4 regions of the Kitasatospora sp. NPDC002227 genome follow, and region 1 is predicted to be linked to each of the others. Evidence: riboswitches for the same ligand, from Rfam matches in the RefSeq annotation. Region 1 holds a riboswitch; each other region holds the start of a gene.
The links. A riboswitch is a leader RNA that binds a small molecule or an ion and turns the genes downstream of it on or off. The one in region 1 is predicted to bind cyclic di-AMP.
Positions count from the first base shown of each region.

Region 2: linked by a shared signal. The riboswitch ahead of ABT095_RS22790 (M23 family metallopeptidase) and the one ahead of ABT095_RS08265 (glycoside hydrolase family 16 protein) in region 1 are both predicted to bind cyclic di-AMP.
Region 3: linked by a shared signal. The riboswitch ahead of ABT095_RS34350 (transglycosylase family protein) and the one ahead of ABT095_RS08265 (glycoside hydrolase family 16 protein) in region 1 are both predicted to bind cyclic di-AMP.
Region 4: linked by a shared signal. The riboswitch ahead of ABT095_RS13745 (LysM peptidoglycan-binding domain-containing protein) and the one ahead of ABT095_RS08265 (glycoside hydrolase family 16 protein) in region 1 are both predicted to bind cyclic di-AMP.

Region 1 covers NZ_JBEOWY010000006.1:229,729-235,278, forward strand. The annotation lists gene ABT095_RS08245 (tetratricopeptide repeat protein) at 1-881, shown strand, start outside; gene lepB (signal peptidase I) at 885-1,664, opposite strand; gene ABT095_RS08255 (MoaF-related domain-containing protein) at 1,758-2,087, opposite strand; gene ABT095_RS08260 (hypothetical protein) at 2,306-2,578, shown strand; cyclic di-AMP (ydaO/yuaA leader) riboswitch at 2,739-2,938, shown strand; gene ABT095_RS08265 (glycoside hydrolase family 16 protein) at 2,941-4,125, shown strand; gene ABT095_RS08270 (hypothetical protein) at 4,129-4,590, opposite strand; gene ABT095_RS08275 (antibiotic biosynthesis monooxygenase family protein) at 4,691-5,002, shown strand; gene ABT095_RS08280 (IclR family transcriptional regulator) at 5,010-5,550, opposite strand, start outside.
Region 2 covers NZ_JBEOWY010000026.1:70,685-76,234, reverse strand. The annotation lists gene ABT095_RS22815 (hypothetical protein) at 1-162, opposite strand, end outside; tRNA gene ABT095_RS22810 (tRNA-Met) at 328-401, shown strand; gene ABT095_RS22805 (sensor domain-containing protein) at 460-1,170, opposite strand; gene ABT095_RS22800 (GNAT family N-acetyltransferase) at 1,281-1,916, opposite strand; gene ABT095_RS22795 (hypothetical protein) at 1,992-2,888, shown strand; gene ABT095_RS22790 (M23 family metallopeptidase) at 3,061-3,903, opposite strand; cyclic di-AMP (ydaO/yuaA leader) riboswitch at 3,917-4,075, opposite strand; gene ABT095_RS22785 (YiaA/YiaB family inner membrane protein) at 4,282-4,572, shown strand; gene ABT095_RS22780 (tautomerase family protein) at 4,584-4,787, opposite strand; gene ABT095_RS22775 (alpha/beta fold hydrolase) at 4,951-5,550, shown strand, end outside.
Region 3 covers NZ_JBEOWY010000062.1:13,635-19,184, reverse strand. The annotation lists gene ABT095_RS34370 (glycoside hydrolase family 13 protein) at 1-218, shown strand, start outside; gene ABT095_RS34365 (LacI family DNA-binding transcriptional regulator) at 220-1,260, shown strand; gene ABT095_RS34360 (DUF7937 domain-containing protein) at 1,363-1,890, shown strand; gene ABT095_RS34355 (hypothetical protein) at 1,887-2,087, opposite strand; gene ABT095_RS34350 (transglycosylase family protein) at 2,188-3,387, opposite strand; cyclic di-AMP (ydaO/yuaA leader) riboswitch at 3,372-3,533, opposite strand; gene ABT095_RS34345 (sirohydrochlorin chelatase family protein) at 3,941-4,837, opposite strand; gene ABT095_RS34340 (DUF397 domain-containing protein) at 5,269-5,505, shown strand.
Region 4 covers NZ_JBEOWY010000012.1:101,425-106,974, reverse strand. The annotation lists gene ABT095_RS13775 (hypothetical protein) at 1-419, shown strand, start outside; gene ABT095_RS13770 (hypothetical protein) at 403-813, shown strand; gene ABT095_RS13765 (DUF6193 family natural product biosynthesis protein) at 841-1,560, opposite strand; gene ABT095_RS13760 (DUF5713 family protein) at 1,626-1,967, opposite strand; gene ABT095_RS13755 (YcxB family protein) at 2,122-2,520, opposite strand; gene ABT095_RS13750 (hypothetical protein) at 2,573-2,794, opposite strand; gene ABT095_RS13745 (LysM peptidoglycan-binding domain-containing protein) at 2,853-3,701, opposite strand; cyclic di-AMP (ydaO/yuaA leader) riboswitch at 3,707-3,855, opposite strand; gene ABT095_RS13740 (transglycosylase SLT domain-containing protein) at 4,004-4,651, opposite strand; gene ABT095_RS13735 (leucyl aminopeptidase family protein) at 4,683-5,550, opposite strand, start outside.

The DNA of each region.
Region 1 (5,550 bases):
GGATCTGCCTCGCCAACCTGCTTCTCGAGCAGGGCAGCCCCGAGGAGGCCTTGAGCCTCCTCCTGGCCGTGCTGGGCCGTCGTGCCGCTCCCGACAAGTTCGCCCTGAAGGCCTGGGACACCAAGCTCCGGGTGTGGTCCGCCCTGGGCCGCCACCGCGAGGCCGCCGATGAGGCGCTGGAGCTGCGGGCACAGTACGCCCGGGTCCACGGCGATGACCACATCTTGACGCTGAGGGCCGGGGCCAACCGGGTCCAGAACCTGGTCCACCTCGGCGAGTACGAGCAGGCCGAGTGCGAGTGCGATGAGCTCATCGAGCTGCACGAAGGGAAGGACCTGTTTTGGCAGGCTGTCACGAACGCCCGCGTCCTGGCACTCAACGGGCTCGGCCGCCACGAGCGGGCCGAGGCCACTGCAAGAGCCGCGCTGGAGCAACTGCCGAAGGTGAGCTGGCCCGGCAGCGACATGCGCGTCACCCTGACGCTCGGTCTGGCCCGCAGCCTCTCCGGCAGCGGTCGTGGTGAGGAGGCCTTGGCCGCCGCCGAAGCCAGGGCGGAGTTCCAGCGCGAGGCAGACCGCCGGGTCGCCCTCGCCGCACCGGTCGCCACCGTCACCGCGCAGGTGCTGCTCGGGCTCGGCCGCCTGGCCGAGGCCGAGGCCGAGGCACGGCAGGCGGCCGACCTCGCCGAGGCCCACCTCACCCCGCGTCACCACGCCACCCTGGAAGCCGAAACCACCCTCGGCAGCGTCCTCGCCGCCCAGGGCCGGAGCGCCGAGGCGGCGGAGCAGCTCACCCGCTGCGCCGCCGCCTGGCGTGAGTACTTCGGCCCCCGGCACCCCCGTACCGTCGCCGCCGAGGCGGAACTCGCCGCGCTGGGGTAGAGCTCAGTGGAGCTGCTTCTGGTCGAAGGTGTGGGGGACGGGCAGGGTGTGCCAGCGGTCGATCGGCCAGGCGACCACGAAGGCGCGGCCGACCACGTCGCTGACGGGGACGAAGCCGCCGCTCGGCTCGGCCGTGTGGAAGCGCGAGTCGGCGGAGTCGTTGCGGTGGTCGCCCATCACCCACAGGTGGTCCTTGGGCACGGTGACGGTGCCGGCCGGGTGGTCGTTGCACGGGGTGGCACCGGGGTAGATGTACGGCTCGTCCAGCGGCACGCCGTTGACCTTCACCGGGCTGCCGCTGTCGCACTGCACGGTGTCGCCGCCGACCGCGATCACCCGCTTGATCAGGTCCTTCTCGTCCGAGGACGGCCTCAGCCCGACCGCGGTCAGCGCCTCGCCGATCCCGTCCAGGACGGCGTTGCCCGGCTTCTTCTTCGGATCGTCGCCCAGCCAGTTCGCCGGATCGTGGAAGACCACCACCTCACCGCGCTCCGGGGTGGCGCCGAACCAGGGGGTGAGCTTGTCCACCAGGACGCGGTCGCCGCGCTCCAGTGTCGGCTGCATCGAGTCGGAGGGGATGGAGAACGCCTGCACGAAGAAGGTCTTGATGACCAGTGAGAGCAGCAGCGCCACCACCACCAGGATCGGCAGCTCCTGCCAGAACGGCCGCTTCTTCGTCGTCTTGGAGTCCTTGGCGTCCTTGGCGTCCTTCTCGTCCATCGACTCCTTCGGCGCCTCCGCCGCCTCCGTCGCGGCCTCCTCGGCCGTGTCCTCGGTGCTCATCTCTACTGCTCCCCCTGGATGATTGGTTGGCGGGGAGCCGCGCCCCCGCCCACTGCTAACGAACGAAGGTTCCCGGGCCGAGGGGCCGTCAGGTCAGACCAGCTGCTCCAGGGTGCCGGTGTGCAGCTCGCCGAAGCGGCCGCCCTCGCCCTGGTACGTCCAGAAGACCCGGACCGTCATGGCGCCCAGGTCCATCACGTGGCTGACGGTGATGCCGCTCGCCTCCGTCCAGCTGACGAACCAGATCTGCGGGGCGACCTGGGCGACGTGCAGCGAGACGTCCTCCCACTGGCCGGCCGACTCGCCCAGGCCCTCCCAGCGCAGCCGGGTGCCGTCGGCGGAGTAGGCGTTGCGGAAGGCCGCGCCGTTGTCGACCTGGAACAGGTAGGTGTGTCCGGCGAAGCCAGGCAGGGGCGCGGTCATCTTCGGGCGGTCCTCGTCTCGGGCAGTGGGTGAGCGGCGGTACGGCGTGCTTCGGTGCGGCGTCGGCCGACACACCGGGCACCAACTTATCCGAACCGGCTGACCGGGCGCGGCTCCATTTCGCTTGCTGCTGAACGCGGCGGCGCTCCCGTACGTACCGGTAGGGGGAGGGCGCGCGGCCGACCGGCCGCGTGGACTCGAACCACCTGGGAGGAGAGATGCTCCGCACGATGGCGGCCGGCCTCCTGAGTCTGCTGCTGGCCCTCGGCGGCGCGGGCGCGGCCTTCGCGGCAGCCAACCCGAGCGGCCACGGGCAGCCGAACCAGACCTGCCTCAGTTCCAGTGCGCCGAACGAGCCCGGCCACGCGTCCGGCTCCCCGGGCTCGGCCTTCAACGAGACCGGCCCCGGCACCGGCGGCGCGGCGTACAGCAAGGCGGGCGCGCCGTCCCAGTACGACGTCGCCTGCTACCAGGTCAGCCAGCCGCACTGACGGACCACCCGCTCGACCGCCCCGGGCGGCTCGGCCGCCCGGGGCCCGGTGTGAGGTGCGTCGCTTCGGGGGCGAAGTTCTTGGCCGTGCTCAGCCACCCTGCTTACCGTTCACAAGTCGTCCGCGTCGTGCGGACCCCGTCGTCGGGACGCCGAATCCCACCCATCCGACGCCGGGTACTCGAGCAGGAGAAGAGCGGGCGGGAGCGGGGGAACCAGGTAAGTCGCCGATGCCCCCTGCCCTGCCACCCCGCAGGTGCCGGACGGGCCCGGCTAGGGGTGAAGCCGCTCCACAGGCGGCCGGGCTACCCGTGTGCCCGAACCCGACAGCTCACCTCGCAGGCGTTCACAGGGCTGACCAACATGCGCATATCCGTGACCCCTGCCCGCATCGGCGCCGCCGCCGGTGTCGCGGCCCTCGTGGCCGTCCCGCTCGCCGGCCAGGCCCAGGCCGCCGTCGGCGTGACCCAGGACCGGCTGACCCCGGCCTCGATGGCCGCCGGCCAGGCCGCCTCCGCCGGTCTGACCGTGCACTCCACCTCCTGCTTCACCGCGAAGACCCTCGGCGTGGGCATCCGCGACGCGGCGGGCCGCAACCTGGACTTCCCCGGGTCGGCCTCCAACGTGCGGATCTGCCCGAGCGGCGTCTCGATCACGACCGGCGCGCGCACCCTCCCGGCCGGGACGTACACCCAGTTCGGCTTCTGGCAGGACCTCTCGGGCGGCTGGCACAACCTCGCCTCCCGGACCCTGACCGTCGGCTCCTCGGTCACGCCGACGCCCACCCCGACCCCGAAGCCGACCCCCACGCCGACTCCGACCCCCACCCCGACGCCCACGCCGTCGCCGACCACCGGTTCGCCCGTGCCGGGCAAGGCGCTGACCTGGTCGGACGAGTTCAACAGCAGCGTCGACGGCAACCGCTGGGCGAGCAACACGAGCACCTCGTACCGCTACGGCAACCACAACCCGGACGACAACAAGCTCGACTGGCTGAACCCGAACAACGTGAGCGTGGCCAACGGGGTGGCCACCTTCACCGCGAACCCCTCCAGCCACACCCTGGAGAACGGCAAGCAGGCCTGGGACACCGGCCTCCTCACCACCGAGGGCACGAAGGAGGGCTTCCAGGTCAAGACCGGCGACTACGCCGAGACCCGGGTCAAGCTGCCCGCCGGCTCCGGTGCCTGGCCGGCGCTGTGGACCTGGAAGAACGGCAACGGGGAGATCGACTCGTTCGAGTACCACCCCGACAACCCGAACCTGCTGGAGCTCACCAACCACGTGAAGTCGGGTTCGAAGTACTACACCGACGCGAGCGCGATCAACAAGGACCAGTGGGTCACCATCGGCACCTACTACGGCGCCAAATCGGTGGACTGGTACGTCAACGGGGTGAAGGTCTTCTCCGACGGCACCGGTGTCGGTTCGAACTGGTCCGCGTACGTGATCCTGAACCTCTCGGTCGGGGCCGGGCAGTACCACCCGGCCCCCTCCGGCTCGGCCCCGATCACCATGCAGGCCGACTACGTGCGGGTGTACCGCTGACGGTCAGCTCACCGTCAGGGTGAACGGCGTTTCGTTGTTGCGCGGGTTGTGGTCGTCCAGACTGAAGACCCGTACGTGCCCCTCGGCCTTCGTGCCGGGGGGCACGTCTGCGTCAACGGCCACCGGGACGAGGGCGGTCGCCGTCCGGTAACGCGCGAGGCCGGGGCCGAAGGTGCAGCGCACCATGTGCGGGTAGGTGGAGCAGGTGGCGGGGAAGGTCGGGGTCAGCAAGGTGAACCCGCCGGGCACGTCCACCTCGACGGTGAAGGGGGAAGCCGTGGTGTCCGGCCCGTCGTTGGCCACGAAGGCGTGGACCACCGTCTCGCCGCCTGGGGTCGTCGCGTCCGGATCGATCCGGACCACCTCGAGGTCGGAGTCCGACGGGAGGACCCGCGCCCCCGCCGGGCCGGCGCCCAGCGCCGCCAGGGCCAGTGCCGCCGCTGCCGCCATCGCCAAACGGACCATGCCGTTCACCTTTCACAGAAGGTATTCGATCGACTACCCAATGTAGCGGCGTACGCTGGTTCGTGTCCGGTTTTTCGGCAGATCGTCGGAGGTGGGCGAGATGGGCGGACAGGTGCTGAGCGAGGTCAGTGCGGTCGTGGCGAACGACCGGGAGGCCGAGCTGGTCACGTCGTACCGGGAGCTGATCGCCGGCCCGCTGCCGGACGGGCTGGTCCGCACCGAGCTGCTGCGCGGTGCGGACGGGGTGTGGCGGATCCAGAGCCTCTGGCGGGACAAGGCGGCCCTCGATGCCGTCCGGGCCAATCCGAAGCTGGCGGCGGCGCCCAAGCTGTTCCGGGACGTGGGTGCGGAGCCGCAGCTGTCGGTGTTCCAGGTGACGGCGACTCAGATCGGCGCCCTGATGGTCAGCTGACCTCCGCTCAGGGGGCCAGGACCTGACCGAGTCGGGTCGCGATGTGCCGCATCACGGGGACCAGCCCGGCGCTGCCGGTCTGCTCCTCCAGGGCCTGGATGCGGGCCTCCGGGCCGGAGACCGAGAGGGCGGTCGGGGTCGGCGCGCCCGGTACCGCGACGGCGATGCAGCGTACGCCGATCTCCTGCTCCTGGTCGTCCACCACGTACCCGCGCTCGCGGGCCACGGCGAGCTGGGCGAGCAGCTGGTCCGGGTCGGTCACCGTGTACGGGGTGTGCGACTGCAGCGGCTGGGGGCCGAGCACCGCGCGGGCCTCCTCCTCGGGCAGCTGCGCGAGCAGTGCCTTGCCGACGCCGGTGCAGTGCGGCTGCACCCGGCGGCCGACCTCGGTGAACATCCGCATCGAGCGCCGCGACTGCACCTGGCCGACGTACACCACCTCGCCGCCCTCCAGCACCGCCAGGTTGGCCGTCTCGCCGGTGGCCTCCATCAGCTCGGCCAGGTACGGCCGGGCCCAGCTGCCGAGCAGGCGGCCGGAGGTCTCGCCG
Region 2 (5,550 bases), on a different contig from region 1:
CAGGTTGAGGCAGACGCCGCTCTGCGGGTCCGCGAGCACGGCCTCGGCGCCCGGAGCGACCTTGTAGAGGAAGTCGCCCGTGGCGGCGTAGGACGAGGTGGGCATGGACAGGGTGAGCAGCAGTGCGCCACCGAAGGCGGCGAGGGAGGTGCGCAGACGCATGGGGACAGAACCTCTCGGTCATGGTGGGTGCGTGCGCAGCTCACCCTAGGTAGCCGGATCGGTGCGGAAACGATCCACTCGGCGACGAAAGGCGCGTTCGGCTCCGGTGCGCCGGGAAACCGATTTCGCTTTCCGGGCACCTGTCGCATAGAGTGAAGTCACCGACGCGGGGTGGAGCAGCTCGGTAGCTCGCTGGGCTCATAACCCAGAGGTCGCAGGTTCAAATCCTGTCCCCGCTACTCAGTAGCAACGGAAGGCCCGGCAGATTCGTCTGCCGGGTCTTCTGCGTGCTCGGGGTCAGAGCGCGCCGAGCAGGACCCGGACGGCCAGGCGGTGGACGCTGGTCAGGGCGCGGATCAGCAGCGGGGAGAGGAAGACCAGGAGCAGCCCGAAGGCGGAGAAGCCGGCTATCTGCCACGGGGAGCTCAGGTAGTAGCGGTGCTCACCGCTCCCGTTGCTGAAGTCGAAGAGCTGCAGGCCGGGCCAGGGAGTCCAGCGGGCGATCGCCCAGTGGTAGGCCGGGTAGAGCGCGGCGGCCCAGCCCACCGAGAGCACGACCGTGGCGGTGACGAAGGCGAAGACCGCGTACGGGAACATCACCAGCTGGTAGATCACCGCGCGCCAGCCCGTGCCGTCGGCCAGCCGGGCGGTGACGGCGCCCCAGAAGCCGGGACGGCTGGGGCGGACCGGTGCGGGGGCGGGGACGTCCATGTCGAGCAGGGTGCGGGCGCGCAGCCGCTCCATCGCGCCGAAGCCCCGGGCGCTCGCCAGCAGCAGGCCCAGCACCGGCAGGCCGACCACCGTGACCAGCAGGCCGGCGCCGACCGAGAGCCCGGTGATCGCCAGCACGAAGGCGGCCGTCGCTATCGGGAAGGCCGTCAGCACGAAGCCCAGCTCGCGGTACGTCGCCCCCGCGAACGGCGCCTGCAGGAACGAGGGCGCGGGCCGACGCCGGTACGGGTACTGGCTGGTGTCGAACAGCGCGGTGCTGGGCTGCGTGGTGCTCATGGTCGGCCCCCTGGGCTTGGCTTCGTGGTCCTCGCTACGTCCTCCACGATGCCGTGCCGGCCTGGGTCAGCACATTGGAGCAGGCTGCCGGATTCATGGTGGGGTTCTCCCTACCTCCGTCCGGGTGAGGACGCCCCCTCGCGCTCCCCGGAACGCCAGGCGCCGCGCGGCCACTCGGTCTCCAGCAGGGAGTACTGGAGCGCGTCGTACCAGCGGTTGCGCAGGAAGAGGTCGTGCCGGATCCGGCCCTCCAGCTGGAAGCCGGCCCGGGTGAGGACGCGGGAGGAGGCGGTGTTCTCCGGGTCGACCCGGGCCCAGAGGCGGTGCAGGCCGAGCGGGCCGAAGGCGAAGTCGCAGATCAGCGCGGTGATCTCCCCGGCGTAGCCGTTGCCCCAGGTGTCCTTGCGCAGCGCGTACCCCAGGAAGGCGGCGCGGTTGCCCTCCAGGCCGAGCGCGACGTTGCCGATCGGGACGGCGTACTCGGGCTCGCCGTCGGCCAGCCGGGTGACGGCGAGGCGGTAGACCGTGCGGGGCTCGGCCTCGGCCTCGTCGAGGAAGTGGACGATCTGGTCGGCGCAGTGCTCGCGGTCGCGCGGCTCGAAGGGCAGGTACTTGGCCGTCTCCGGGTCGCCGAAGACGGCGTGCAGCGAGTCCACGTCCTCGGGGGTGTGGTGGAACTCGCGGATCGCCAGCCGGGGCCCGAGCAGCCGCACCGGGCCGCTCGCCGCCGCAGGGTTCACGTCCACCGGTTCCTCCTCCGCCGTCTGCCGAGCCACCGACGATACCGCCGCCCGGCCGACCCACCGGATACCGTACGCAGGGTGAACGTCGAAGACCTGCAGCTCACTCCGCACACCCGCACCGCCGATCTGCTCGCCTGGGCGGCCGAGGCGGGCCACCCGCCGCTGCCCGAGTCCGCTGTGCGGGCGGTGCTGACGCTGCTCGAGCTCGGCGACGCACACCTGCACGACGGGTGGCCGGAGCTGAGCTCGCCGGTGGTGGAGCAGCTGCTGTACGAGCGGATGTACCTGTACGTGCAGCCGGCGGCCGAGCCGGAGGCGTACGGGGAGGCGGTGCGGCTGCTGATCGACCGTCAGCGGGCGGCCCGGCGGCTGAACGCCAAGCGGTGGGAGCGGCTGCACGCGGAGGCGGAGTGGCAGGGGGAGCTGCTGTGCGGGCTGCTGCGGCAGCCGCACCTGGTGACCTGGCCCCGGCTCTACACCCTGCTGCTGCGGGCGGCCGGGGTGGACGAGGGCGACCCGGCGGCGGTGCGGGCCTGGCTGGACGCCTTCGGGGAGCTGCCCGAGGCCGATCGGCTGGCGGCCTTCGGGGCGCTGGAGGAGGACGGCACGCTGGACTGGGTCGGCGGGGACGGCGGCTGGGGGCCGACCCGGGTGATCTCGGTGGGCATGGCCACCGACGGCGCCCGGCTGCTGCTCGAGCAGTGGCTGATGCGGCGCAGCTACGACAACCTGGCCGACAGGCAAGCGCTCGGCCTGCCGATGCCGGACGAACTCTCCGGCGACTACCCCGAGTTCGAGGCGGCCGTGGCCCGGGAGGCGCTGCGCCTGCTCGGCGAGTGGACGGTCCCGGGCCTGCCGGAGCTGCTCCTGGAGTACCCCGCTCTCGCCCCCGAGCCGGGCTCGGCGGAGATCGAGGCGTACCTGGCCGCGCAGGAAGCAGCCCAGGAGGCGGCACAGGGCGACGGCGAGGAGTAGGGGGCGGCTAGGGCCTGTCCGGCCGGTCTTGTCGGATCAGCGCGCGGCGTCGGGGGCCCGGCTGGGCGTGTGCCCGAGTCACCCTCGTACCGGGTCGTACTCGGGTGATTCGGGCGTGCGTCCAGGCGGGATTCCCGGCGTCGCGCGCCCGGCAAGACCGGCCGGACAGGCCCTAGGGCTGGAGGCCGTGGGCCTGCAGCCAGGGCAGCGGGTCGACCGGGGCCGCGCCGGCCGGGCGGACCTCCAGGTGGAGGTGCGGGGCGGCGGGGGCGGCACCCGGGCGCGGGCCCGGGGGGTTGCCGGTGGCGCCGACCCGGCCGAGCTGGGTGCCGGGGGCGATCGGGCCGGAGGCCACGGTGATCGCGGAGAGGTGGCAGTACCAGAGCTCGGTGCCGTCCGGCAGGGTCTGGATCACCCGGTAGCCGTACGCGCCGGACCAGCCCGCCGAGCTGACGGTGCCCGCGGCGACGGCGACCACCGGGGTGCCGGTCGGGGCGGCGAAGTCGAGGCCGGTGTGCAGCTGGGACCAGTACGAACCGGACTGCCCGTAGTGGGCGGTGAGCGCGTAGCCGCTGACCGGCAGGGCGAAGCCGTCGGCCACCGGCTGCTCGGCGGGGGCCGGGGTGGCAGCCGGGGCCGGGGCCTGCTGGGTCTCGGCCTGGGTGGCGGCCCGCTTGGCCTCGGCCTCCTGGGCGGCGGCCAGCCGGGTCTCCTCCGCGGCGGTGCGGCTGCCGTCGGCCTGCTGCTGGATGCGGGCGGCGAGCGCGAGACCCGGGTCGGCCGTGACCGGGGCTTCGTCGGGGGTGGTGACCGGCGCGGTGGGCGCGGTGGCGGCCGCGGCGAAGCCGGTGGCGCCGAGTGAGGCGGCCATCGCGGTGACGCCGATCAGCGGGCCGCCGACCCGGGCCTGGCGGGGCATCCGGTGGCGGGCGCCTTCGTCGGCCGTCGGCATGACGAGCTCGTCCAGCAGGTGGTCGGCCGGGCCGGGGGCCACGGGGGAGTGCGTCGACGCCACGGGAGGCGCGCTCCTTTCCTTCCTTCGCGCCTACCGGGTTAGCTGACGGGTTCGGAGCAGGAAGGTCTCCTACGGCCGGGCGGGCCCGGCTGATTCACCCCAGTGGAACGTGGTTCCCCGGCTCCCGGGCCCACCGGTGAGGGCGGGTCCATGGATTAGGCGACGGCGCACGGTGCCGTTTCGGGTACGGCGTTGCCGACCGCGCTGCGTTATCAAACGTTAATCCGAGTGGCCCCTGATTCCAAGCCACTGAACATCTCGGTCCAGACCTCTGACATGTTTCGAGCGGTTAGGACCGATTTGCCCACTGCCCGGACGGGCAACGGTTGAGTATCCGTACTCAGGTGCCGCGCGCGGGAGTTGGCGATCCTGGATGACATGACCACACAGCTGCAGAGCCGGACCACCTCCGCCTACTACCTCCAGGCCATCCTGTCCTTCGGCCTCGCCAGCGCCGCGCTCGCCATCGGCATCGCCTATCTGCCCGTCAGCTCCTGGGTACGCGGATTCCTGGCCGTCGGCCTGCTCTACGAGATCACCTCGGCGTTCACGCTGGCCAAGGTGATCCGCGACCGGCAGGAGGAGGGCGCCCTCACCAGCCGGGTCGACCAGGCCAGGCTCGACAAGCTGCTGGCCGAGCACGACCCCTTCCGGGTGGACGCCGCCTGAGGTGGGCCCCACTACTCCTGGGCGGCGGCGCGCTTGGCCGCGAAGGTGACGCCACCGGAGGACCAGTGGGTGGCGGGGATCTCCTCGATCGCGACCCAGATGTTCTCCGCGGCCACGCCGGTGATCCGGGCGTAGGCGGCGGTCAGCTCGCGGGTGATCGCCGCGTTCTGCTCGTCGGTGCGGCCGGACAGCTGCTTGACGTTGATGAACGGCACGAGGGCTCCTTGGCTGCGTCGGATCGACGGCGTCGAACGGGTCCCGAGACGGTACCCCACGGCGGCGAGCGCGACGGCGCGCGTCCGAGGGCTTGACGGCTAAGGCTATTAGCCTTAGCTTTATGGCTATCAGGCACAGCGCACCGGCCACGAGGAGAACGCAGTGAACGCCACCGTCAACGCGCCCAGCACCGCCGCCACCCAGTACCTCGACCTCCCCGGCGGCCGGATCGCCTTCGACGACAGCGGCTCCGGCGAGGGCACCCCCGTCCTGCTGCTGCCCGGGATGCTCGACTCCCGCCAGGCCTACCGGCACCTGCGCCCGCTGCTGCTCGCGGCCGGGCACCGGGTGGTCACCATGGACCTGCGCGGCTTCGGCGAGTCCTCGATCGAGTGGGACGACTACTCCCCCGCCGCGATCGCGACGGACGCGCTGGCCCTGCTCGACCACCTCCGCATCGAGCGGGCCGCCCTGGTCGGCAGCTCGTACACCGCCGCCTCGGTGGTCAAGGCCGCCGGGCTCGCCCCCGAGCGGGTGGCCGGGATCGCGCTGATCGACGGGTTCGTGGAGAACCTGCCGGCCAACGCCCTCCAGCGCGTGATGGTCAAGGCGCTCGGGCACACGGTGCTCCGGTTCCCGGCGTTCTGGGGCCTCTACCTGCGGAAGATGGCATTCCCGACCGCCAAGCCGGCCGACCACGACGCGTACGTGGCCGGGCTGGTCGACGCCCTGCGCACCCCCGGGCGGCGGGTCGCCACCCGC
Region 3 (5,550 bases), on a different contig from region 1:
GCGGCACCGAGGTGACCTGGCTGGACGCCCCCGAGGGCGTGCTCGCCTTCCGCCGCGACAGCGCCGAGGGCTCCTTCGTCTGCTACGCCAACACCACCGCCGAGCCGGTCCGGGTGGCCGCTCCCGGCCAGCTGCTGCTGGCCTCCGGGGACGAGCCGGTGGTGGACGGCGGCGAGATCGTTCTGGCATCGGACAGCACCAGCTGGTGGGCGGTCTGACATGGGTGCAATAGGCTCTGGGATCGTGACTACGGCGCGACTCTCGGACATCGCGGCGCAGGCGGGGGTCAGCGAAGCCACCGTCAGCCGCGTCCTCAACGGCAAGGCAGGCGTCTCCGCCACCACACGGCAGTCCGTGCTGGCGGCGCTCGACGTGCTCGGTTACGAGCGCCCGACCCGGCTGCGGCAGCGCAGCGCCGGGCTGATCGGCCTGATCACCCCGGAGCTGAGCAACCCCATCTTCCCCGCCCTGGCCCAGGTCATCGAGCAGGGGCTGAGCCGCCACGGCTACACGCCCGTGCTCTGCACCCAGACCCCGGGCGGCTCCACCGAGGACGAACTGGTGGAGATGCTGGTCGACCGGGGCGTGGCGGGCATCGTCTTCGTCTCCGGTCTGCACGCGGACACCACCGCCGACCACGACCGGTACGCCAAGCTGACCGGCCGTCAGGTGCCGTTCGTGCTGATCAACGGCTACAGCGAGAAGATCTCGGCGCCGTTCATCTCCCCGGACGACCGCTCGGCGATGTGGATGGCCGTGCAGCACCTGCACGAGCTCGGCCACGAGCAGATCGGACTGGCCGTCGGCCAGCGCCGGTACGTGCCGGTGCTGCGCAAGATCGAGGGCTTCACGGCCGCCCTGCGGGAGGTGCTGCACAAGACGCCCGAGGAGGCGGAGGCGCTGGTGCACCACACCCTGTTCAGCGTCGAGGGCGGCCACGCGGCCGCCGGGGCGCTGCTCGACAAGGGCTGCACCGCGATCGTCTGCGGCTCGGACCTGATGGCGCTCGGCGCGATCCGGGCCGTGCGCCAGCGAGGGCTCTCGGTGCCGCAGGACGTCTCGGTGGTCGGCTTCGACGACTCGCCGTTGATAGCGTTCACCGAGCCGCCGCTGACCACCATCCGCCAGCCGGTCGAGGCGATGGCCACGGCTGCGGTGGACGCCCTCCTGGAGGAGGTCGGCGGCAACCCCGGGCAGCGGGCGGAGTTCATGTTCCAGCCCGAGCTGGTGATGCGCGGCTCGACGGGGGCCGCGAAGTAGTCCGTTCCGACGCGGGGCGTCGTGCGGGGGAGTGTCCCCCGGACGGCGCCCCGTTCGGCGTGTCCGGGCTCCCCGGCTCCCGTGCGGGGTGACGATCGGATCATGGAGCCGAGCGGTACGGACGAAGTGGGCGCCCCGAAGGCCGCGGAGCCGGCGGCGCACCGGGACTGGCGCAAGCGGCTGCTGCTCGGCGGCGGGCTGCTGGTGGTCGTGGTGGCCGCGTACTTCGTCCTGGCCGCCACCATCCCGCGCTGGTGGTCCCAGCGGATCGGCGACGCCGTGGACGGGCGGCTCAGCACCGGCCTGGTGCTCGGCCTGTGCCTGGGCGTCAGCTGCACCCTGCTGCCGCTGATGGCCGCCTGGGTCGGCCTCTACCGCCGACGCTCCTGGAAGGTCACGCTGGCCTGGCTGGCGCTGGCCGTGCTGCTCGCCCTGCCGAACCTGTGGACGCTCGGCGTGGTGGTCGGCCGCGGCAGCGGCGCGCACGCGGGCCAGCGGGTGATGGACGTCAACGCGCCCTGGTTCCGCGGCGCGACCCTGGCGGGCGTGATCGTCGCGGTGGTGGCCTTCGCGGGCTTCCTGGTCTTCACGCGCCGCCGGAACGACCGCCCTCGCAAGGACGCGGGTTAGCCCTCCGCGGCGATCTGGTCGTGCTCGGCGGGCTGCCGGGTCTGCTGGGCCTCGCCGGTGCGGGCCTCGGTGCGGCGGCCGCGGGCCAGGAAGTCGCGGATCAGCAGTTCGACGGCGTCCTGCGGGCTGCGGGTGCCCGAGAGCATCATGACCTCGATCGCGAGGTCGGCGTCGAGCGAGACGGTCACCTTGGCCATGGTCATCCCCCTGTGTCGGTGGGATCAGCATGCCCAGGTACCCGGGGACGCCGCAAGGGCCCACCCCCGGCGGGTGGGCCCTTGCGGGTCAGGCGGTGTTTCAGATGCGACCGGCGAAGTCCGGCGCCCAGTTGGCGACGGTCTCGGTCTTCACGCCGGCCCGCGGGTTGGCGGCCTCGACGTACTTGCCGTCACCGACGTACAGGGCGACGTGGTAGACGCCCGAGTTGCTGCCGTTGTTCGACCAGAAGAGCAGGTCGCCCGGCTGCAGGTTGTCCAGCGAGACGCGGTGGGTGGCGTCGGCCTGGTCGGCCGCGACGCGCGGCAGGGAGATGCCGGCCTGGCGGAACGCGGCCTGGGTCAGACCCGAGCAGTCCCAGCCACCGTCGCTGGTGCCGCCGTAGACGTACGCCTGGCCCAGCTTGGACTCGGCGAAGGCGATCGCGGCGGCCATGCTGCCGGTCGCGGCCGGGGCCTGCGCCTCGGCGGCCTTGGCCGGGGCGCCGGAGCGCTTGGCCGAGGTGGTGCGGGTGGTGGCCTTCGGCGCGGCCTGCTGCTGCGGGGCGGCCTGGGCCGGGGCCTGCTGCGGGGTGGCGACGGCGGTGCCCAGGCTCAGGTGCTGGCCGGGGTAGATCATGTCCGGGCCCTCGGTGAGGACGGACTTGTTCAGGTCGTACAGCTTCTCCCAGCCGCCCTGGACGTTGTTCTTCTGGGCGATGGTGGAGAGCCAGTCGCCCTCGGCCACGGTGTACGTACCGGTGCCGGCGGCCGGGGCGGCAGCCTGCTGGCCCCAGTTGTGCTCGCCGCGGTGGCCCCACTTGGAGCCGGAGTCGGCGGTCGGCGCGGCGGCGTCGGAGGACTCGGACTTGGCCGGGGCGCTCGACTTGGCGGAGGTGTCGACCTGCGGGGCGGCGCCGCCGCGGGTCAGGCCGCCCTGGATGGAGCAGACCGGCCAGGCGCCGGGGCCCTGGTCGGCGAGCACCTTCTCGGCGACGGAGATCTGCTGGTCCTTGGTGGCCTGGTTGGCCTGCGCGGCGTAGTCGTGACCGCCGTACGCGGCCCAGGTGCTCGAGGTGAACTGCAGGCCGCCGTAGAAGCCGTTGCCCGTGTTGATGCTCCAGTCGCCGCTGCTCTCGCACTGGGCGACCTTGTCCCAGGTGGAGACGGAGGCGGCCGAGGCGGCACCGGCGGTCAGGCAGGGGATGGTCAGACCGAGGCCGACGACACCGGTGGCGGCGATCAGACGGCGGGCACGCTTGGTCGCGTTGATGGGCAGCATGAAGATGCGTTCCTCTCCCACGCCTGCGAGGTGAGCTGTCGGATTCGGGCTGGAGTTGCCCGGCCGTGCTGAGCACGGCTTCACCCCAAGCCCGGCCGCGGTCCGCTGGACCGCCTCCGGGCGACTTACCTGGTTCCCCCGCCCCTGCCGTGGTGCGTTTCTGCGCTGCCAGCTCGCCCGGCGGCAGGACTCGGCGTCCCGGATGAGCTGGGTCCGTGTGACCACGAACGGGAGGACATTAGGCAGACTTAAGTTGAATCTGCAAACACTGTGACCGCCATCACAGATCATCTTCAAACCATTTACCGGCGCCGGAATCCGGCCAATTCCACGGCGATGGCTCGCATACCGTCAAACCCTGTGCCGCACGGCGGAACTGGCGGTGGCTCAGAATTGTGGACTGACGGCGATTCCGCCGCGGGCGGCAGGTGACACAGTTCGGTCAAGCTGCGGTAAAGCCTGGCCGCCAGGGTCGAAGGTCCTGCCGGGCCGGGGGCCAAGGCCCGCGCCGGGGGCATGACGAACGGCCCGCCGACACGGGGTGTCGACGGGCCGTACGGAGGCGCGGGGAGGGCTACTCGGCGGGCTGGGCCACCGGGCCGGCCACGGGCTCCGGCTGAGGGGCCTCGGCCGGCTCGGCGGGGGCCGGGAGGGCGGCGAGGTAGGTGGAGGCGATCAGCTGGCCGACGGCCTGGTAGGTGCCGATCGGGGCGGCGCTGGGGCAGCCCGTCTCCTCCGCGGCGGTGGCCAGCAGCTCCGGGTCGGCCTCGGGGCCGATCACCAGCGGGGCCAGCGCCGGGCGCTGCGAACCGGTCTGCTGCAGGTGGGCGACGGCGGCCGCCACCGAACCCGGCACGTCCAGCGCCGCGGCCACCACCGGCACCGCGAGGCGCGCGGCCAGCAGCACGCCGGTGATCCCGGCGGCGGCAGCCGCCTCCTCGCCGCCGACCGTGGTCAGCACCACGCCGTCGGCGGCGGTGGTGATGGCGAAGAGCCGGGCCCGGTCGGCCCGGGCCAGCCCGGCCTCGGAGAGGCGGACGTGCACGGCCTCGGCCAGCAGCGGGTGCGGGCCGAGCACGTCGGTGACGACGGCACCGTGCTCGGCGGCGAGCCCGCGCAGCTCGGCCAGGTAGTCGTGCGGGCCCGCCAGCAGCGGGACCAGCACCGGGGCGGGCAGGCCCGCCTCGGCGGCCCGGGCCAGCAGCTCGGCGACGGTGGGGGCGTCCTCGCCCTCGGGGCTCGCCAGGTACCCGGCGGCGGCCTCGATGCCCGGCTGCTCGCCGCGCACGACGGAGAGCAGCTCGTCGACGACGGGGCGGGCCTCGGGCCCGGCCGTGGCGGGGACGGCCAGCACCAGGGCCGGGGCTCCGGTCGGGATCTCGGGACGCTCGGGGCGGCGGTGGCGCCCCCGCGCGCGGGAGCCTGGCGTGCGGACGGGCAGTGGCGCGCCCGGGATGGCTGCGGTGCTCATGGCGGAGATCGTAGGACATTACGCCGACATGTACGCAGGCGGCTCCCGTCCACGCCCCGGGCATCGACGGTCAATCAGGACATGAGCGGACATAACAGGTGATCAACTGGCCCGTTGCCCGAATCCGGGCAAGCGTAAGCCCGTATTCCGCGTGATGCTGGTCACATGGACCGGCCAAGGTGACGGACCGTGAGTCGATCAAGCGGGTCGAAGATCAACGCGGTGGCGCCCTCCCGGTACGGGGCGTCATCGAACCAGTCGTCATTCGCCCGAATATGTCCTCTTACGGGGCGTCAACTGTGCTTGTCGGAGCGGAAGAAGAGGCCAGTGACAGTGGCTTATGCACGCGCAATTGCCCGTGCTGATGCACGTGCATTCGGGCTATCATCACGTCAAGTGAGGCGAAAGCCAGGCAGCTCGGGAGAATGACGATGCAGAACACGTACAACGGCATGGCTGCTGCGGACCTGGAGGGCGTGGTCTGGCAGAAGAGCCGCCACAGCAACTCCCAGGGAAACTGCGTGGAGTTCGCCGCCCTGCCGGGCGGTGACGTCGCGATGCGCAACTCGCGCTTCCCCGAGGGGCCCGCGCTCATCTACACCCGGGCCGAGATCCAGGCGCTGCTGCTGGGTGCCAAGGACGGCGAGTTCGACCACCTGGCGCTCTGACCGCCGCTGCCGTACCGCGAGGCCGTCGTGGGTCATGGGACCTGC
Region 4 (5,550 bases), on a different contig from region 1:
TCCTGGAGGAGCGGAACGCCGCCTACGACTGGGATGCCGAGCCCGAGCCGATCGATCTGACGGACGGGCAGGTGAAGGCTTGGGAGCGGCTGTCCGAGCGGGTGGCGCGCGAGGTGGGACCGATCGAGTCCGAGGTGTATCCCTACAGCCTGACCTTGCACTGCTATCCGGGGGTGGGCCGCATCCAGGTGGACTATGCGGGGGACTCCGCCTCCGTGGAGATCACCTACCGGTACTCCGGGGAGGCGGCGCGGGCGATCATGCGGGAGGTCTACCGGATCGGGCGGATGATCGAGGAGGAGTGCGGGCTGGAAGGGGCCGACGGGGAGGTCGGACAGACCGTGCGGGACGGCGATCCCGAGGTGGCGGCTGCCAGGCTCGCAGGCGTCTCTGGCTGGGCCCGTGAGAACCTCACCTGAGCAGCAGCCTGGAGAAGGCCGAGCGCGGCGGAAGTCGCCCCAGGAGAAGAAACGGCTGAGCTACCGCAAGGACCGCCGTAACAACTACGGGGAGAACGACAAGAGTTCCCGCAGGAACATCCCCCTCGCCCGCCGGGCCGCGCACCACGCACTGCGCGGCCGTGAACGACTCGCGCTGGAGCGGATCCGCGCGTACGGCGGGCAGTTGGACGACGGCCAGGCGTTGTTCGCCCGGCGGACGACCGGGCGTTGGCGCAAGTGGCCGGACGCGCCGCTCGGTGAGCTGGTCGTGGGCGGTCTCCGGCGCCGGGCCAGGGTCGGCATGGACGCGCCGGAGCGCAATGCCGAGCGGATCGAGCGGGTGCGACGGCGGCTCTCAGGCAGGTCTCGTTGACGGGCTGAGCAGTTGGTGACACTGCCCTCAACGTGCCGGGCCGATCCCCTCCGGCAGGGTGGCCACCACCAAGGCGACGGCCTCCTCCGGGGTGTCGAAGCGCGCGATCAACTCGCTCCCGTCGTGTACCCCGTAGACCCCCTTCTCGTGCATCCACAGGATGTGCCCGACATGTGTCTTCCAGTTCGCCCTGACACTGGTGGAGAACCAGACGTTCATCATGCTGGTGGCAGGTGTCAGCCGGCGGAGCACCGGCTGGGCGTACGCCGCAGCCAGCAGCGCATGCGTGCGCGGGTACCGGTCGTCTGGCGGAAAGTGGATGCGGTCCAACTGGAGGTGCCACTCCAACTCGGCCCCGCTGAACGGTTCCCGCTCGTGCACGAGGGCCCAAGGCCGGAACTGGATGCAGGGGGCCTGCACCTTGGTCTCCTCGAGTCCCGCTCCGCTGGTCCAGGCTGCCACCGCCCTGACCACCTCGGCCGGATCGGCGGTCCATCCGCCAGCCAGGCGCGGGAAGTTGCTCGGGAGGTCGCTCGCGAGGTTCACCCGGAAGGCCCGACGCCGCTCGTCGGGCGGATACACCGTCACCCGCCGACCGCTCCCGGCGTCGACGTACTTCGCGACAACCCCTCGCTCCTCGTCCGACTCGCGCAGGACGACCCCGAGCCGCTCCGCCGTGTGCTTCAGCAACGCCCACAGCGCCCCGCCGCCCCAGTTGCTCCCGCCGGACCCCACCCCGAAGTTCATCCTCCCATTATGGTGTCGAGGCCGGGGAGACCTCCGGACGTGCGGATGGTGCGGTGCGCCGGGAGTCACCAGTCGCGGGTGGCGATGAGTTCCTCGATGTCGGCGTCCTTGAAGCCGTAGGCGGTGGCGAGGAACCAGAATTCCTCGGCGATGTACTCGCGGGCGACCGTCTCGATCTCGCTGCCGGCCGCGTCGAACTCCGCCTCGAGGAGGTTGAACTCCTCGGTGGCGGCGTGGGTGAGGGTGTAGAGGGCGGACAGGTCGGCGGGCTGTTCGGCCTCGATGCGCTCGCACAGGCGGAGGAGGACGGCCCGGCCCTGGTCGACGACGTGGTCGGGGTAGTAGGAGTCCCGGTACATCCCCTGGAGGAAGGGGTGTTCGGCGATCTGCTGGTTGGTGATGGGCATGGTGCTTCCTCGTCCTTGGCGCGGTACCGATGCGCTGATCATGCACGGCACCGCTGACAACGACGCGGTCAGCTCCGGCGGCCCGGGCGGCAGCGGACGCCCCACGAGGCGTCGAGCGTCGGACGGAGGACGGGCACCGATGAGCCGCGGCGTCTCAGGCCGCGACGCCGGCCATGCCGCCCTCGCGGACGGTGTAGCCGGGGCCCCAGGCGCGGAGGTGCTGGGCCAGGGCGGCCCGCTCGGTCGGCGGGACGGCTGCGGCGGGGAGGAGGACGACCCCGTTCGGGGCGAGCTGGACGGCCCAGGAGAGCCGGCGTTCGTTGACCAGGCGTACCTGTGACCAGGGGATGTCGCGCGTGCCGTCGGAGTTGGTGACCCGCAGGCCTTCGGCGGAGAGCTCGATGGTGGTCGGACCGGCCAGGTGCGTGAACATGCTGAGGACGCTCTTGTCCATGATCTTCCGCTTGAACCCGGCGAACAGGCCCTTAGCCGGGGGCGCCATGGTCTCCTGCAGCTCCGGGACCGTCAGATCGAAGCTGTATGCGTACTCCACGGCGGATCTCCTTGCTGTGCGAACGCCCGTACGTGTGCGGGCGGACGGCAGGCTACCAGGCGGCTGAGCTGTGGCGGAGCCGGGCGAAGACGACCGCGAACAGGGCCAGCGAGACCAGGCCGAGCAGTGAGGCGGAGGCGGCGCGGGCGACGAACGCCCGGCCGTGCTCCAGGGGGCTGATGAAGAGGATGGGACCGGCCACGATGGGCAGTGCCACCAGAGTGCCGGCCAGGGCCGGGCCCCAGCGGCGGCCGGCCAGGGAGGAGGCCGTCACGAGCGCGGGCTGGGGGCATCTCGCACAGGCCCGCGCCCGTGAGGAAGGGCCGGGGTGCTCAGGACAGGTGCAGGACCTGGCCGGGGTGGATCAGGTCGGGGTCGGCGCCGACGGTGCCGAGGTTCTGGGCGTAGACGTGCTGCCAACCGCCGAGGTGGTAGGTGTTCGAGATCCCCGAGAGGGTGTCGCCCTCGACCACGGTGTAGTCACCGGGAGTGGGAACGGCCGGTGCCGCCGGGATCTGGGGGGCGGCCGGGGCCGTCACCGGCGGGGTGACCGGGGTGACCGGCGTGCTCGGCGGCGTCGTGGCGGGGGCGGATGCCGCGGGCGGGGCGGCCGGATCGGCGGGCATGGCCGGGGTGGCCGGGGTGGTGGGGGCCGCCGGGGTGGTGACGGGCGCCGTGGGGGCCGTGGGCGCCGGGGTGGCGGGCACGGCGGGGGTGACGGGTGTCGCGGGCGGCGTGACCGGGGCCGTGGTCGGCGGGGTCACCGGGGTCGCCGGGGTGCTGGGCGCGGTGGTGGGCGGAGTCACGGGGGCGGTGGTGAGGACCGTGGCGCAGCCGGGCCAGCGGACGGTGCCCTGGTCGGCGAGGAGCTTCTCGGCGATGGCGATCTGCTGGTCCTTGGTGGCGTGGCTCGGCTGGGCCGCGTACTGGTCGCCGCCGTAGGTCTTCCAGTCCCGCAGGGTCAGCTGCAGGCCGCCGTAGCCGCCGTCGCCGTCGTTGGCGGTCCAGTTGCCGCCGCTCATGCACTGCGCGACGGTGTCCCAGCTGGTGGCCGGTACGGCGTGCGCGCCGGCCGCGGTGAGCAGCGGCAGTGCGAGGCCGACGCCCATCACGGAGGCGGCGGCCACGGCGCGGTCGGCCTGGGTGGGGCGGCGGTGACGTCCGGAGCCCGAGAAGACCATCGAGTTGTCCCTCTCCGCACGCCTGCGAGGTGAGCTGTCGGGTTCGGACCGGAGAGTGGCCCGGCCGCGCTGGGCGGCTTCACCCCTAGCCGTGGGTGCACGGCGTGGGAACCTGGGTCCCCCGTCCCCGCCCAAGGGGTCTGCTGCGTGGTCCCGGGGTGCGCGGTGGGCGGGGTTCGGCGTGCCGCGTCCGGGGCCCGTGGAGTCCGGGCTGTTGGCGAGCGTAGAGGGAGTCACGGTCGGATAACAACCCGGCAACCCGACCATCACACAATCATCACGCGCCTCATAAACCCACCAGCTCAACCGTTCTGAGCGAGCGCCTGGTCGGCCTTCGGCAGGTTGGCACGCAGATGATCCAGGTACGCCTGGGCCTGCGTGCCGGGGTGCGCGCCCCGGGCGAAGGCGAGCATGTTGCCGGGGCCGGTGTTGTAGCCGAGGGCGAGCAGTTCGTCCTTCGTGTACGAGGAGCTCCAGTGGGAGGGCAGTTGGTCGGCGAGGCCGGCCAGGTACCAGGCCTCGGCCTGGATCGCGAGCGCCGGGTCGTCCGGCAGCTCCTCCCAGCGGCGGGTGGGGAAGTGCTCCTGCTTGGTCTCGTCGAAGGCGGCCCGGTGCATGTTGGCGATGCCGAAGGCGGAGTCCGGCTTGAGGCGCTGCCAGGCGCGCTCCAGCTCCGGAGCGTGCGGTTTGTAGGCCTCGTTGTAGAGGACGGCGAGCAGCAGGCGGGCGGACACCCCGGTCTTCGCCGACCAGGTACGGACCTGCGGGGCGAACTGGGCCGGGTCGTAGGACGCGCCGGTCGCGGGGCCCGGTGAAGCGCTGGGACTGGTGGCGGTAGGGGTGGGAGAGGTGGTGGACGGCGCGGCTCCCGGGTGCTGGGTGGTCCGGCAGCCGGTCACCGCCACCACCGCCACGAGAACTGCCGCTGCCGCCCACCCGTACCTGCTCATACTTACGGATGGTAGGCGAAGTGCGGTGCGGTCAGCCGCCGGACACGAGCAGCTCGACCAGGGTCCGCACGCCGAAGCCCGTTCCGCCCAGGCCCCATTCGGGGTCGTCCAGGTCGGACAGCGCCGTGCCCTGGATGTCGAGGTGCGCCCAGGGGATGCCGGTCGGCACGAACTCCCGGAGGAACAGGGCCGCCAGCATCGCGGTGCCGTGCCGCACACCGATCGTGTAGTTGACCAGGTCGGCCACCCGGGAGTCGAGCTGGCCCCGGTACTCCTCCGGCAGCGGGAGCGGCCAGCAGCGCTCGCCCGCGCGGGCACCCGCCGCCTGCACGCGGGCCACCAACGCCGGGTCGGTGCCCAGTACGGCGGCGATCCGGCGGCCGAGGGCGACGGCGGCGGCGTCGGTGAGGGTGGCCAGGTCGAGGATGGCGTCCGGCCTGGTCTCCGCGGCGAGGGTGAGGGCGTCGGCCATGATCAGGCGGCCCTCGGCGTCGGCGTGGCGGACCTCGACGGTGGTGCCGCTGCGCATCCGCAGCACGTCGCCGACGCGGATGGGGTCCGCGTTCGGCATGTTCTCGGTGAGGGGGAGCCAACCGTCCACGGCGACCGGGCAGTTGAGAGTGGTGAGGGTGGACATCGCGGCGAGCACGGTGGCGGCGCCGGCCATGTCGGCCTTCATGGTGGCGAGTTCGGCGTTCGGCTTGAGCGCCAGGCCGCCCGCATCGTAGGTGACGCCCTTGCCGACCAGGGCGATCCGGCGGGTGGCGCCCGCCGGGCGGTAGCGCAGCCGCACCAGCCGGGGCGGCACCAGGGAGCCCCGGCTCACCCCGAGCAGGCCGCCGAGCCGCTCGTGGGCGATCCGCTGCGCGTCCCACACCTCGCACTCGAGCCCGGTCTCC